DNA from 2 places in the Pseudomonas sp. WMBT8 genome. Region 1 is predicted to be linked to the other one. Evidence: riboswitches for the same ligand, from Rfam matches in the RefSeq annotation. Region 1 holds a riboswitch; the other holds the start of a gene.
The links. A riboswitch is a leader RNA that binds a small molecule or an ion and turns the genes downstream of it on or off. The one in region 1 is predicted to bind manganese.

Region 1 (7,053 bases):
CATGTCGAAAAACCCGAGGGTGATGGTCCAGGGGAGTAATGATAGCAAGCTAATTAACTGCTTGGTACATTTTGTATGGCATTTACAGATCCTGTACCGCACTTAAACAACACACTCTGGCTGGCCCGCAGTTGTTCGACGCAGTTCAACGGCTGCAACTCCTGGAGACCGCGCTTGAGGTCACGTTCGCGGCGGGCGATGTAGAACGTCCGGTCATCGGGCAGGCTGCTCAAGTCGTCGATCTGGCGCGCCTGGCCCTTTGTGTAGAACTCTCCCGAATAGGAGCGGCGGCCCCAGTAGTAAAGGCTTCCCGGCGCGCTGGCTTGCAGTTGCTGCCAGGCGTAGGCGAGGTCGCGCTGGTTGTTGGGCCGATCAAAGGCACGGCCATCGATTGCGGCAATCGGCAGCCACACAGGCAAGAGCAGTGCCAGCATCAGTCCAGTGACTATTTTCCCGGTGCTCCAGCGCGCCTGATTGAGCGCGCCTGCCAGTAACAGGCTCCAGGCCGGTAGGGCCGGCAACAGGTAAGTCCACAGGATATTGCCGGAGAACGTGAAAAAGGCCGGGGTTGCCAGGGCCCACAGGGTGATGAACGCGTAGTAGCGTCCCGACAGCACCGAGCGGCGAAAGCCAATGTAGAGCGCGGGTAGCAGCAGGGTCCACGGGAAAAACGCCAGCAGCAAATCCAGCCAGATAGCACCGATTGGCCGGGCATGGGCACTGCCGTACAAGTCGCCGGCCCAATCGCTGACGACATAGCGCTTCCAATGCTCGCCCACGAGGAAGTAATCAAGAAAGCCGGGGGTGCGTTGTTCGGCAAGCAGGTACCAGGGCACGGCGATCAGCAGCATCAGCAAAACGCCGGTGAGCCAGGGCAAGCGCAAAAAAGCGCGCCACTGGCGATAACCAACGGTCCAGGCGAACGCGGGAATGGCGACCAAGACCACTGCCAATGGCCCCTTCGCCAACAGGCCAAGACCCAGGCCGGCGAATCCTGCCAGCGCCCACCGCCGGTCGCCTTGTGCCACGCCGCGCCAAAAGCCGTAGGTGGCCAGCAGGACCGAGAAACTCAGTGCCGGATCAGTCAGCACCACCCCCGCTGACAGCAGGCCGAGGGTCGAGCTGGAAAAGATAATCGCCGCCAGCACGGCGGTTTTTTCATCCGCTTGCTCACGGGCAAAACGAATGATGATCAGGCAACTGGCCACATGAAACAGCCACGCCGGAACACGAATCGCGAATTCATTGATGCCCAGCCACTGCATGGCCAGCGCCTGGCTCCAGAACGACAGCGGCGGCTTGCCCCAAAACGGCACATCCACCTCGAACAGCGGGGTTACCCAGTTACCGAGTACCAGCATCTTGCGCGCCATTTCTGCATAGCGGGCCTCTGAGGTGTCCATCAGCGGGTAGAGCCCCAGGCTTGCCAGGCGCAGGCCCAAAATGGCGATCAATAGCAGCCATAGCGTACGGGTCGTCATAGTCATCAGCGGTTTTCTTGTTCGCGAGGGTGTGTGGGGCAGGTGTGTTCCGGGCGTTCAGGGGTTTCGCCGAGCAGCCTGTCGAGCAGGTAGATGGGACGCTGCCTGACCTCGCTCAACGTGGCGCCCAGGTATTCGCCGATCATCGCGATGCCCAGGGCGATGAACGCGGCGATGCCCATGATCACGTGATGGGAACTGAAGGTGTTGACGCTCACCTGATAGATGATCAGGACCAGGGTCGCGATGAAAATCACCAGGCTGAGCAGGCTGAACCAGCGCAACGGCTTGCGCGAGAGGGCCAACACACCTTCGATACCCAGGTCGATCAGCGCCAGCGGCCCCCATTTGCTGAGGCCGGCGCTGCGTGGTTCACGGTCGTAGGGCAGCTCGACGGTATTGAACCCCAGCCAACTGATCAGGCCCTTCATGAACCGTGTGCGCTCGGGCATGCATCGCAGCGCTGCCAGGGGCGCAGGGCCAATCAGCCGGAAGTCGCTGACGTCGGCAGGCACATCAAACTTGTCGGCCAGGAAGTTCATCAGTTTGTAGTAGAGATGGGCACTGATCCGTTTGCTTGACGTATCAGACAGTCGAGTGCGGCGCTGCATATTGACAATATCGCTGCCAGTCAGCCAATGATGAACCATTAATGGAATAAGTTCGGGTGGGTCTTGCAGGTCTGCGTCAATAAATAACAACCCATTGCCACCGGCATAATCAATACCGGCGACCATCGCCGCTTCCTTGCCGAAGTTGCGGCTCAGGTTCAGGCAGCGAACCCCCGGTACCCGGCAATAACCCGCCAGCAGCGCCAGTGTTTCATCGCGACTGCCGTCGTTTACATACAACACTTCATGGCGAATGGTTAATGTGTCCAGCACAGCCATTAATCGTTTATGAAAGAGTGGCAGTACCTTGGCTTCGTTATAACAGCAGACAACCACACTGAGCAGCGGGCGCAGAGGGCGCTCAGGTCTTGATGGGTTCATGGCGAAAGCTCCAGTGCTGATTGATTCGGTATGTGAGCAACGTCAGGGCGAGGGTGGTCAGCCCTTGCATCAGCCATAGGTGCCGGGGCCAGAGCGCCAGCAGCAAGGCCATCAGCCCCAGGTTTGCCGCGTTATAGGCGAGGGCCGTGATGCAAAAGCGCAACCATTGATAAGTATCGGGTGGGCGGGGGGTTGTGAACGTCCAGCGTTTGTTGCCTTGGTAACTTACGGCGGTGCCGATTAGTCCACCCAGTAAAGTCGCTATTAATGCCGGTAGCGCCAACGACAATAACAAAAGTGTTAGGTAGTGAGCGCCGGTGGCAAGTACTCCAACTGTCAAATAACAAGGTAGTCGCGCGCAGGTGTTGTGGGACGCAGGGGCTGTCATCGAGAGAGTTACACGTATTCAAGAGTCTGTATGGCGCTGACTTTAACGACTCATGAATGTGAAAATGTGAAAAAGATGTTTGAAGTGGCTCATATTGCCAAAGTGTAATTTTAGTGTTGGCTAGTTGTTATAAGTCACCTATAGAAAGGGGCAGTCGGTCCCTTTCTATAGGATAGATGGAGGATTAGACCGACAGGTGCTCATACAAAATCGTTGCACCCACAATCATCAGCACGACCCCGCCCACGATCTCTGCACGTTTGCCGAACATCGTGCCGAGGACCCGGCCGAGCATCACACCAATGGTGACCATGGTCATGGTCGCCAGGCCGATGGCGGCAGCGGCCACCCAGATGTTCACATCGACAAACGCCAGGCCGACGCCCACCGCGAGGGCATCGATGCTGGTGGCAAATGCGGTGACGGCAAGGACCAGGAAGGAGTGCTGGGCGCTTTTCTCTTCGGCCTCGTCTTCGTGCTTGAGGCCGTTGTAAATCATGTGCAGGCCCAGTACCACCAGCAAGGTGAAGGCGATCCAGTGGTCCCAGTCTGCCACCCAGCGCGTGGCGGCCTGGCCGATCAGCCAGCCGATAATCGGGGTGATCGCTTCGATGACGCCGAAAATCAAACCGGTACGCAGCGCTTCCGACAGGTGTGGTTTGTGCAGGCTGGAGCCTTTGCCGATCGCGGCGGCAAAGGCGTCGGTGGACATGGCCAGGGCCAGGAGAATGAGGGAAACAGGATTCACGGGCGCTCTTCCAGTCGGGCTATGAGTCAACGACACAACCACACGCCCGACTTTAGGCATGGATGTGTCGCTGGTCTCACCAACCAAAAGGTGTTCGTACCACGGCAGGTTGCCGAGAATGTTGATACGAACGCTTGCGAAAGACTCGCAAGCAGGCTACTCCCCAACGAGGTGCGGGATCTTATGCGGGCAAACATGAAAAAAACGTCAAAACCGCCCCGCGGGCTGCTCAACCTTTAGGAAGCGGCGCGCCCTCGTTGATCCGCAGTTCAGCGCACAGCCCGCCCTGGGGCAGGTTGTACAGCTGCAAGGTGCTGCCGATCTTGCTGACGATCATCTGCACAATCGCCAGGCCCAGCCCGGCGCCATTGGCATGCCCCTGGCTGTAGAACCGCTCGAACAGGCGCGCATATTGACCTTCGTCGATACCCGGGCCGGCGTCCTCGACACTGATGTACACCGCCCCCGACGCCTGCGGCTGCACCTGCACGCGGACCTCGCTGCCGGGTGGGGCGAAGTTCAGCGCATTGGTCACCAGATTCTGTAGGGCGATCGCCAGGGCGACGGGGTCGGTCTTGACCAGGCAGTGGTGGTCGCTGTCGAGGATCAACTCGATACCTTTTGCCAGCGCCAGGGGCGTCAGTTCGGCCAGTTCCTCACGCACCAGCGCGGTCAGTTCCACATCGCATCGATCGGGGTTGGCCAGGCGCGGCTCGATACGCGCCATGGTCAGCAACTGGCTGGCAATGCGTGTGGCGCGGTCGACGGCGCTGACCAGGAACTCCAGGGCTTCCTCCCGTTGTTGTGGGGTGCTGGCCAACTGGGCGTTTTGCGCATGGATCCGCAGGATCGCCAGGGGCGTGCGCAATTCGTGGGCCGCATCGGCGATAAAACGGCGCTCCCGCGCCAGCAGGTTGTCGATCTGTTGCAACAGGCGATTGAGCGCGGTCTGCATGGGCTCCAGGTCGTGGGGCAGGGGGCGCAGGTTGAGCGGCTTGAGGGTTTCGGTATTGCGTCCACGGATGGTGTGGGCCATTGCGCGTAACGGCTGCAACCCCCAACCGATGGTCAGCCAGATCAAGGCGGCCAACAGCGGCACGCCAATCACACTGGGCCACAGCGTATGGCCGACGATGCGCTGGATCAGGTCCTGGCGGATGTCATCCCGCTCGCCCACCCAGATCAGCAGCCCTTGCTGCGGATCCTTGAGCAGGAAGGCGCACCAGTCATGACCGTTCTCCACCAAGTCGTGGGAACCGAGGGTCGCGGGTGGTGCCTTCAGTTCCGGGGCTTCTGCCGAGCGCACCAGCAACTGGCCGTCACTGCGCCATACCTGGAACGTCAGGCGGGTCTCGTAAGGGTGCGCCGCGCCATCTTCGCCCACGCGGCTCATGGCGGCGTCGAAGGCCTGGTAGAGCCGGTTCCAGTCGTTGTCACCCGGCGCGCGCTGTGCCAGCACGCCTTGCAGCAGGCGCGCACTTTGCGCGAGCTGGGCGTCATACACTTCTTCGATCTCGTGGTGGCTGTCGCGCAGCACCAGCCAACTGATCAGCACATCGCCCAACAGGACGAGGATCAGCACCGGCACCAGGATGCGTGTGCGTATCGAGGTCATGGCTTGAGTTCCATCACATACCCGACGCCGCGCACCGTGCGGATCAACTCGGTCGAAAGTTTTTTGCGCAGGTTATGGATCAGCACTTCCAGGGTGTTGCTCTCGACTTTTTCCTGCCAGCCATACAAGGCGCGGGACAGGCGCTCGCGGGTCACCACGTTGCCGGGGCGCGCCAACAGTTGGTGGAGCAGTTGGTACTCCATCGGCGTCACCACCACCGGGTTGCCATGCCAGGTGACCTGTTGGCCAACCGGGTCCAGGCACACGCCCGCATGCTCCAGCAGTGGCTGCGCGCGCCCGTGGCTGCGCCGCAGCAAGGCACGGATGCGTGCCTTGAGTTCGTCGACATCGAAGGGTTTGACCAGGTAGTCGTCAGCCCCGGCATCCAAACCGGCAATCCGTTCGGCGGTGCCGTCACGGGCAGTGAGGATCAAGACCGGCAGGTTCAGTGGCTTGTCGCGCAGTTGGCGCAACAGGGCCAGGCCGTCGAGGCGTGGCAGGCCGAGGTCGAGCAGCAACAGATCGAAGCTTTCGCTGCATAACGCATGCAACGCGCTGGCGCCGTCCTGCAACCAGTCCAGGGTATAGCCCTCGCTGCTCAGGGCGACGCGGATGCCTTGGCCGAGGGCCCGATCATCTTCGACCAACAATAGGCGCATGGTGTGTTCCCGGGTGTGATATCGGCGGCATCATGCCGCTGGCGAGGCGGTGGTGGCAGCCCGGGTGACGAGAAACATGTAACCACTCATGTCCAACTAAGACTTGGTTAAGATTGGTTTTGCACAGTGGGGCCTTCCTCACCGAGCGAGAGTGTTTCCATGGGCAAAATTCTGTTGTTGTCGCTGATTGTCGCCAGCCCCCTGGCCCTTGCCGGCCCGCAATGCACCACTGCCGAACGCTCGCAATGGCAAGACCCGCAGGCGTTCCAGGAGCAGTTGAAGGCCCAGGGCTACCAGATCAGCAAGTTCAAGGTCACCGATGGTAACTGCTACGAGATCTACGGGTTCGACAAGGACAAGCGCAAGGTCGAGATCTACCACGATCCGGTCAGCGGCAAAGCGGTCAAGACCGAGATCAAGGGCTGATGCCGGGCAACTCCATAGCACTGTGGGACCCGCTGGTGAGGCTGTTTCACCTGTCCATCGCCGGGGTCTTTGTCGCCAACTACTTCTTTACTGAAGCCGGTGACGACTGGCATGTCTGGCTTGGCTACTACGCCATGGGCTGGCTGCTGGTACGGCTGCTGTGGGGTTTTGTCGGGCCACGCAGTGCGCGCTGGGCGGACTTCTGGCCGACCCCGGCAAGGCTCGCCGCCCATGTGCGTGCCCTGCGCGCCAGGCGCCCGGAGCATCGCCTCGGGCACTCGCCGTTGGGCGCACTGGTAATGCTGTTGATGCTGCTGGCGATGCTGACGGCGGGCCTGAGCGGCTGGGCCATGGAGGAGGTCGATGCCTTGTGGGGCGCCGATTGGCCGTTGCAGGTGCATGAAACCGCGGTCGATGGCCTGCTGGTGCTGGTCTGCCTGCATATCGCAGCGGCGGTAGTTGAAAGTGTCCAGGTACGCGACAACCTGCCGTTATCGATGCTGACCGGTCGCCGGCGTCGGTTGCCGGATGATGCTGCGCACTGAAGCCGCTGTCCTGTGTTTACTCCCCACCCTGCATTTGCCATGAGTCCACTATGCGCATGCTGTCTTTTCGCTTGAAATTGATTGTTGCCAGCCTGGCGCTATGCCTGGTCTTCTGGGCGGCCTGGCGCAGTCATCCGGCCCATGTCCTGGCGCCTTTCGCACGGCCTGCCGTGCCTGTGGCCGCCAGCGCCGAGCCGGT
Region 2 (7,053 bases), 2.1 Mb from region 1:
GAACTGCCGATTTTCGGCCTGTTGGGCCTGGAGGTGGAGAACGACCAGGCCACCTACGCCCGCGAGTTGATCACCGCCTATATCGGTGCGCAACCGCTGCCCGGCGATGAACCCGACAGCTACCCCGACGTGCTGGTCTGTTAGGCTGTCGGCCGGTTTACCCAAGAGTCGTGTTGCCCCATGTGTGGACGTTATGCCCTGTTTCGCTGGAATCCCGCCTTTGCTGCCTTGCCGGGGTTCCCGGCGGATCAACAGGCCCAGTGGAATATCTCCCCCAATGATTCAGTGCTGATCCAGCGCGCCACCGATGGCCAGCGCACCCTGGCGCGGGCACGTTGGGGACTGACGCCGCCGTGGCTGACCGATCTGTCCCGCACGCCGGCCCACGCCCGCGCCGAAACCCTGGCCGAACAGCCGATGTTTCGCGAGGCCTTTCGCCTGCGCCGGTGCCTGCTGCCAGCCAATGGCTTTTATGAATGGCGCGGCACCCAGCGCAAGCGGCCGTACTGGCTCACGCCGGGGGAGGGCTCGACCCTGTTTTTCGCAGCGATCTGGGAGGCCTACCCGGTGCAGGAGCAAGTGTGGCTGAGCGCGGCGGTGGTGACCCAGGCGGCGCAGAGCCAGCGCCGGCCGTTGATTCTGGACGCGGCGGGGCAAGCGGCCTGGCTGGATCCCGAGACGCCGTTGCATGTGTTGCAGGGCTTGCTGGCCAGCGAGCCGGCGGCGTTGCGTGAGCGGGTGCTGGCTAACATGGTCAATGATCCGAAGCTCAATGGGCCGGAGTGTCTGACCCCGGGTTGAGACTGGGAGTTGTGTGGGGGATTCGCTGGCGCCATCGCAGGCAATCCAGCCCCCACATTTTGATTTGTGAATACCTTCAAATGTGGGAGCTGGCTTGCCTGCGATACGGCCCCAAACGCCACTGAAACCTTCAGACCTTGAACTGATTGATCAGCCGCCGCTGCTGCTCCGCCAACTGGGTCAGCCCCGCACTGGCGGCACTGGACTCATCCGCCCCGCCCGCCACCTCATTGGCCACCTGGCCGATATTGATCACATTGCGGTTGATGTCCTCGGCCACCGCGCTCTGTTCCTCCGCCGCACTGGCAATCTGCGTATTCATGTCATTGATCACCGACACGGCCTGGGTGATGGTCTCCAGGGCCTGCGCGGCCTTGGCGGCGTGTTGCACGCTTTCATCGGTGCGCTGCTGGCTGTCTTCCATGACCCGCACCACATCCCGCGTGCCTTGCTGCAATTGCTGGATCATGGCCTGGATTTCTTCGGTGGCCTTCTGGGTTTTCTGCGCCAGGTTGCGTACTTCGTCGGCCACCACCGCAAAACCTCGGCCCTGTTCGCCGGCCCGGGCGGCTTCGATGGCGGCGTTCAGGGCCAGCAAGTTGGTTTGCTCGGCAATGCCGCGAATGGCAATCAGGATCGCGTTGATGTTCTCGCTGTCCTTGGCCAGGGCCTGGACTACCGTCACCGCCTTGCCGATCTCCAGGGCCAGGGCGCCGATGGAAGTGGAGGTGTCGCGCACGATCTGCATGCCCTGGCTTGCAGCCTGGTCGGCATGGGTGGCGGCCTGGGCTGCCTGGGTGGCATTACGCGCCACGTCCTGGGCGGTGGCGGTCATTTCGTGCACGGCCGTGGCGACCTGGTCGATCTCGACCATTTGCTTGTGCACGCCCTGGTTGGTGCGGATGGCAATGTCGGCGGTGTGTTCCGACGAGTCGCTGACCTTCTGTACCGAGCTCACCACCTGGCTAATCATGCCCTGCAGCTTGATCAGGAAGGTATTGAAGCCGGCGGCAATCGCGCCCAGTTCATCGGCGCGGTCACTGGTCAGGCGACGCGTCAGGTCGCCTTCGCCCTGGGCGATGTCATTGAGCATCGCCACCATTTGCTTGAGTGGGCGGGCAATGCCGTGGCCCACCAGCCAGATCACCAGCAGGCCGATGCCGGCAATCAGCAGGCCGACCATGGTCATGCCGAAGATATCGGTCTTGCGCTGGGCGTCCAGGTCGCCTTGCAGGGTGTGCAGGTCGGCCATTACCGCGCCCAGGGGCAGTTGCAGCATCAAAGTCCAGCGCGCATCGGTCTGGCCGATATTGAAGGGCAGGAACAACTCGATATGCCCGTTTGCCTGGTCGATGTCGTAACGCACGTCGCCGACCTTCAACTGGCCGAGGTTCTCCAGTTCATTCTGGTCGAGCAGGTCGCTGGCCTTTTCCCCCAGTTTGCTGGGGTCCTTGGTGTAGGCCACCAGGCGGCCGTTGCTGGAAATCAGCGCCATTTCGCCAGCGCCGTTGTAAAGCTTCTGGTCGGCGGCGGTGAGCATTTCCTGGATGAAATTGACCGACAGGTCGGCGCCGACAATGCCCTGAAACGCGCCGTCGATCATGATCGGTTCGATAAACGAGGCCAGCATCACCGTGGTGTTGCCCACGCGATAGGGCGCCGGGTCGATGGCGCAGGGCTTCTGGGTTTCCTTGGAGCAGAGGTAGTACTCGCTGGCGCGAATGCCGGTGGCGAGGATTTTCTGGTCGGTCAGGTCGGCGAGTTTTTCCAGGCCCAGGCTGCCATCCTGATTGCGGAACCACCAGGGCATGAAGCGCCCGTTGGCAGGTTCTACGCCGACGACGGCGGTGTTCAGGTAGTTGGCATCATTGTGGTCGATGGCATTGGGTTCCCAGGCGATATAGGAACCGAGGATTTTCGGGTTGCGTACCACCGTTTCGTGCAGCAGGTTGATCAGTTGTTCACGGCTGACCTGCAGCGGGGCCGCGCCGTTTGCGTCCTTCATGCCCATCAGCGCATTGGTGGTGGCCAGGCCTTTGGCGGTCACCAGCGGCGCTTCCAGCTCGCGCTGGATCAGCGTGGCCTGGGTTTGCGCCAACGCCGTAAGGCGTTGCTCGATGATTTGCTCGAATTGCGCCTGGGTGCGGTCCTGCACCATCTCTTGGGTCCGGGCGCCGGCGAACAGCGCGTATAGCACCAGGGCCGCCACGACACTCAGGACAATGGCCCCGGCCAACGCCGCGACAGAAAACTGAATCGACTTGAATTTCATGAAGGCTCCGGGCGCTTGGTGGGCATGATCTGCCTTTGTGTATCGGCCACAGGCCACGCAGACATGAGGCGCTGCCCTGCAAAAGAACCAGGCATGTCGTTTATAGAATGGTCGTGGGCGTCGGTGGTCTCTGAAATTAGCGGTTAAGCGTCAGGTGTATCTGGCGCCGATACATGAGAGGGCCTACGATACGCGCCATGTTTTCAGGGAGAATGTGCATGAAAAAATCATTGGCGGTAACGGCATTGAGCGCAGCCTTGCTGCTCGCCGGTTGCCAGTCGGTCAACACCACCAGCGGCGGTGCCGTGGGTGTGGAACGCAAGCAGTACATGTTCAGCATGCTGTCGAGCCAGGAAGTCGACCAGATGTACGCGCAGTCGTACCAGCAGACCCTGGGCGAAGCCAGTGGCAAGGGCCTGGTAGACAAGACCAGTGCCAACGCCAAGCGTGTGCAGGCCATTGCCAAGCGCCTGATCGCCCAGGCCCCCACCTTCCGTCCGGATGCGGCGCAGTGGAAGTGGGAAGTGAACCTGATCAAGAGCGACGAGATGAACGCCAACTGTGGGCCTGGCGGCAAGATCTTTGTCTACAGTGGCTTGATCGACACGCTCAAGTTGACCGATGACGAGCTGGCGGCGGTCATGGGCCATGAAATTGCCCACGCCCTGCGTGAGCATGGCCGCGAAGCCATGTCCAAGGCTTACGGCATCGAAATGGCCAAGCAGGGCGCTGGCGCATTGTTGGGCCTGGGCCAGGACAGCATGGCGCTGGCCGACACCGTGGCCAACTACGGCATGACCTTGCCTAACAGCCGCAGCAATGAGAACGAAGCCGACCTGATCGGCCTGGAGCTCTCGGCCCGCGCCGGTTACGACCCGAACGCGGCGATCACGCTGTGGAACAAAATGGCCAAGGCTTCCGAAGGCGCACCGCCTGAATTCATGAGCACCCACCCGGCCTCCAGCAGCCGGATCGCCTCGTTGCAGGCGGCGATTCCCAAGGTGATGCCGCTGTACCAGCAGGCCAAGAAGTCCTGATAATCCAGGCCTTGTGAAGGTCCAAAAGTGGGAGCGGGCTTGCTCGCGATAGCGGTGGTTCAGTTAATTAATACGTGACTGATACAGCGCTATCGCAGGCAAGCCAGCTCCCACATTTGTAAAGGGTTACAACCAGCCGCTGCTTTGCATGGCCTTGTACACCGCCACCAACGCCAGGATGAAGAACGCCGAAGCCGCCAGGCGCCGAATCAAGGTCAACGGCAGTTTCTCCGCCGCGAAATTCCCCGCCAGAACCACCGGTACGTTGGCAATCAACATGCCCAGGGTGGTGCCGATGATTACCAGCCACAACTCGGGGTATTGCGCCGCCAGCATCACCGTGGCGATCTGCGTCTTGTCACCGATTTCAGCGATAAAGAACGCAATCAGGGTGGTCAGGAACGGCCCGAACTTGCGCGAGGTGCTGGCTTCATCATCGTCGAGCTTGTCTGGCACCAGGGTCCACAGGGCCGTGGCGCAGAAGCTCGCGGCGAGGATCCAGTGCAGCACTGCATCCGAGAAGAAACTGCCAAACCAGGCACCCACGGCACCGGCAGCGGCGTGGTTGGCCAGGGTCGCGGCGATGATGCCGGCGATGATTGGCCAGGGTTTGCGAAAGCGTGCGGCGAGGATGAGCGCGAGCAATTGCGTCTTGTCGCCGATTTCGGCCAAGGCAACGATTGCGGTAGGAACGAGAAGTGAATCCAGCATCAGGTAGGTTTCCAGGGGCGGGTCGACACGGCTATGACACGTACAGCCTTCCCGCCCCGGGTAAGGTGTGCGTGTCATAGGTCTTGTCAAACCCCGGTACGTCTGTGCGGACTCCTGGGTCGCATACGCCATGGTCTGCTGACCAAGTATGTTGACGTATGCCGGACGAGCATGTTGCTCGTGGGAGACTACTCCCCTAGGACGGAGCGGATTCTGCCTTGGCAAAATCCATTCGGCAAGCCTTCTTTTTCAAACGCCCGTCAGCCGCGTTTGGCCCGATAGATGCGAAAACCCTGGCCCTCGGCCTTGACTGCGCACACGCCCAGGTGCTCTTCGATCAGCGGTTGATACTTCAGGAAGCTATTGGCGACTAGCCGAAGTTCGCCGCCGTTTTTCAGATGTTGGCGTGCTTTTCGCAACAGGTTTTCCGTAGCGAAATAATCCGTGTGTACCCCGACATGGAACGGCGGGTTACTCAGAATCGCATCCAGGCCCATGGGCGCGGCGTCGATGCCATCAGCGGTCAGCACTTCGCCTTCCAGGCCATTGGCCTCCAGCGTCAGGCGACTGCTGGCGGTAGCAAAGGCGTCCACATCAAGCAGGGTCACGGTGTTGTGCGGGTAGCGCCGCTTGACCGCCGCGCCCAACACGCCGGCGCCACAGCCGAAGTCCAGCAGATGACCGCTGGGCAGTTTGTCCAGGTGTTCCAGCAACAGCGCGGTACCGCGATCCAGGCGGCCATGGCTGAACACGCCCGGCAGACTGACGACCTTGAGCGGTCCGTCGGCCAGTGGCACTTCAAACACCTGGGCCAGGCTCGCCAGTTCCGGCGCCGCCGGAGCATCGGCCACGGTGGCCAGCCACAGCTGGCAGTGCCGTGCGTTGTCGAGCTTGCGTGGCTTGCCGAAGGCGTTCAGTTGCTTGGCGGCGCTTTCGATGCCGCCGCGTTTTTCACCCACCAGGTACAGCTCGGCGCCCGGCAGCCGTGCCGCGACGGCCTTGAGGATGTAGTCGGCCAGATCCTTGGACTTGGGCAGGAACACCACCGCCGTGTCGAATGCGCGTTGCGGCACATCGACCCCGAAATGGCTGCGTTCGGCAAACCGCGCATCCAGCGCTGCCTGGTCGCCCGCATGCCAGCACCAGCCATGGGCATTGGGCAGGCGGCCCAGCAGGTCATCGGCGGGCAGGCCGGCCAGCAACACGTTGCCTTGAAAAAGTTCGGCCTGACGAAGCAGTACTTCACTGCGCGGATCCATGGTCTGCTCCCTGAAAAAGGAGCGCAGTTTATCAACTGACGACGCGCTGCGGTGCTCCGCTGAAAAAGCCCCGGGCGTTTTCAGTCAATTGGCCGACGATCCGTTGCCGTGCTTCGCGGCTGCCCCAGGCACTGTGTGGCGTGATGATCAGCCGTGGAATGTCGCTGGCCAGTAGCGGGTTGCCGGTGGTCGGCGGTTCGACGCTCAGCACATCGCTGGCCGCCCCCCCCAGATGACCGCCGCGCAAGGCGTCTGCCAGGGCCTGTTCATCGATCAGGCCGCCGCGCGCAGTGTTGACCACGAACGCGCCCGGCTTGAGCAGCGCCAACTCACGGGCCCCGATAAAGTGGCGCGTGTGTTCGTTGAGTGGGCAATGCAGGGTCAGCGCATCGATCTGCGGCAGCAGTTCGTCCAGCGGCACCCGGTCTGCACGGGCCGGGCGGCCGGGGATAGCGCCCAGTAGCACGCGCATGCCAAACGCTTGGGCCAGGCGCGCGACGGCGCCGCCCAACTCGCCATGGCCCAGCAAGCCCAGGGTTTTGCCTTCCAGCTCGACAATCGGGTAATCCAGCAGGCAGAACTGCTTGGCTTGCTGCCACAGGCCGGCGTCGACGTCTTTTTGATAGTCCTTCAGGCGTGTGGCGAGGTTGAGCAGCAGCATGATCGTGTGTTGCGCCACCGATGGCGTGCCGTAACCCTGGCAGTTACTAACGGTAATGCCCTGGGCGCGGGCAGCGGCCAGGTCGACGTTGTTGGTGCCGGTAGCAGCGATCAGGATCAGCTTCAGCTCGGGGCAGGCGGCCAGAGTCTGGGCGTTGAGCAGGATCTTGTTACTGATCGCTACCTGGGCACCTTGCAGGCGTTCGACCACCTGATCGGCCGAGGTCTGCTCACACAGCTGCAATTCGCTGAACGTCTCGCGCAATTCGCTGAGGTCGAGGTCTCCCTGGTCCAGGGAAGGGTGATCAAGGAA

Region 2: linked by a shared signal. The riboswitch ahead of ACO77H_RS23065 (TMEM165/GDT1 family protein) and the one ahead of mntP (manganese efflux pump MntP) in region 1 are both predicted to bind manganese.

Annotation. Positions count from the first base shown of each region.
Region 1 covers NZ_CP188096.1:2,954,310-2,961,362, forward strand. The annotation lists gene ACO77H_RS13865 (glucose/quinate/shikimate family membrane-bound PQQ-dependent dehydrogenase) at 1-3, opposite strand, end outside; gene ACO77H_RS13870 (ArnT family glycosyltransferase) at 54-1,487, opposite strand; gene ACO77H_RS13875 (glycosyltransferase) at 1,487-2,473, opposite strand; gene ACO77H_RS13880 (GtrA family protein) at 2,454-2,861, opposite strand; gene mntP (manganese efflux pump MntP) at 3,046-3,609, opposite strand; yybP-ykoY riboswitch at 3,614-3,786, opposite strand; gene ACO77H_RS13890 (ATP-binding protein) at 3,839-5,224, opposite strand; gene ACO77H_RS13895 (response regulator) at 5,221-5,883, opposite strand; gene ACO77H_RS13900 (PepSY domain-containing protein) at 6,043-6,309, shown strand; gene ACO77H_RS13905 (cytochrome b/b6 domain-containing protein) at 6,309-6,854, shown strand; gene ACO77H_RS13910 (sialidase family protein) at 6,905-7,053, shown strand, end outside.
Region 2 covers NZ_CP188096.1:5,084,123-5,091,175, reverse strand. The annotation lists gene ACO77H_RS23090 (putative signal transducing protein) at 1-144, shown strand, start outside; gene ACO77H_RS23085 (SOS response-associated peptidase) at 181-801, shown strand; gene ACO77H_RS23080 (methyl-accepting chemotaxis protein) at 932-1,636, opposite strand; partial or broken gene ACO77H_RS23075 (hypothetical protein) at 1,838-1,894, opposite strand; gene ACO77H_RS23070 (M48 family metallopeptidase) at 3,292-4,110, shown strand; gene ACO77H_RS23065 (TMEM165/GDT1 family protein) at 4,237-4,821, opposite strand; yybP-ykoY riboswitch at 4,910-5,031, opposite strand; gene ACO77H_RS23060 (class I SAM-dependent methyltransferase) at 5,082-6,080, opposite strand; gene ACO77H_RS23055 (2-hydroxyacid dehydrogenase) at 6,112-7,053, opposite strand, start outside.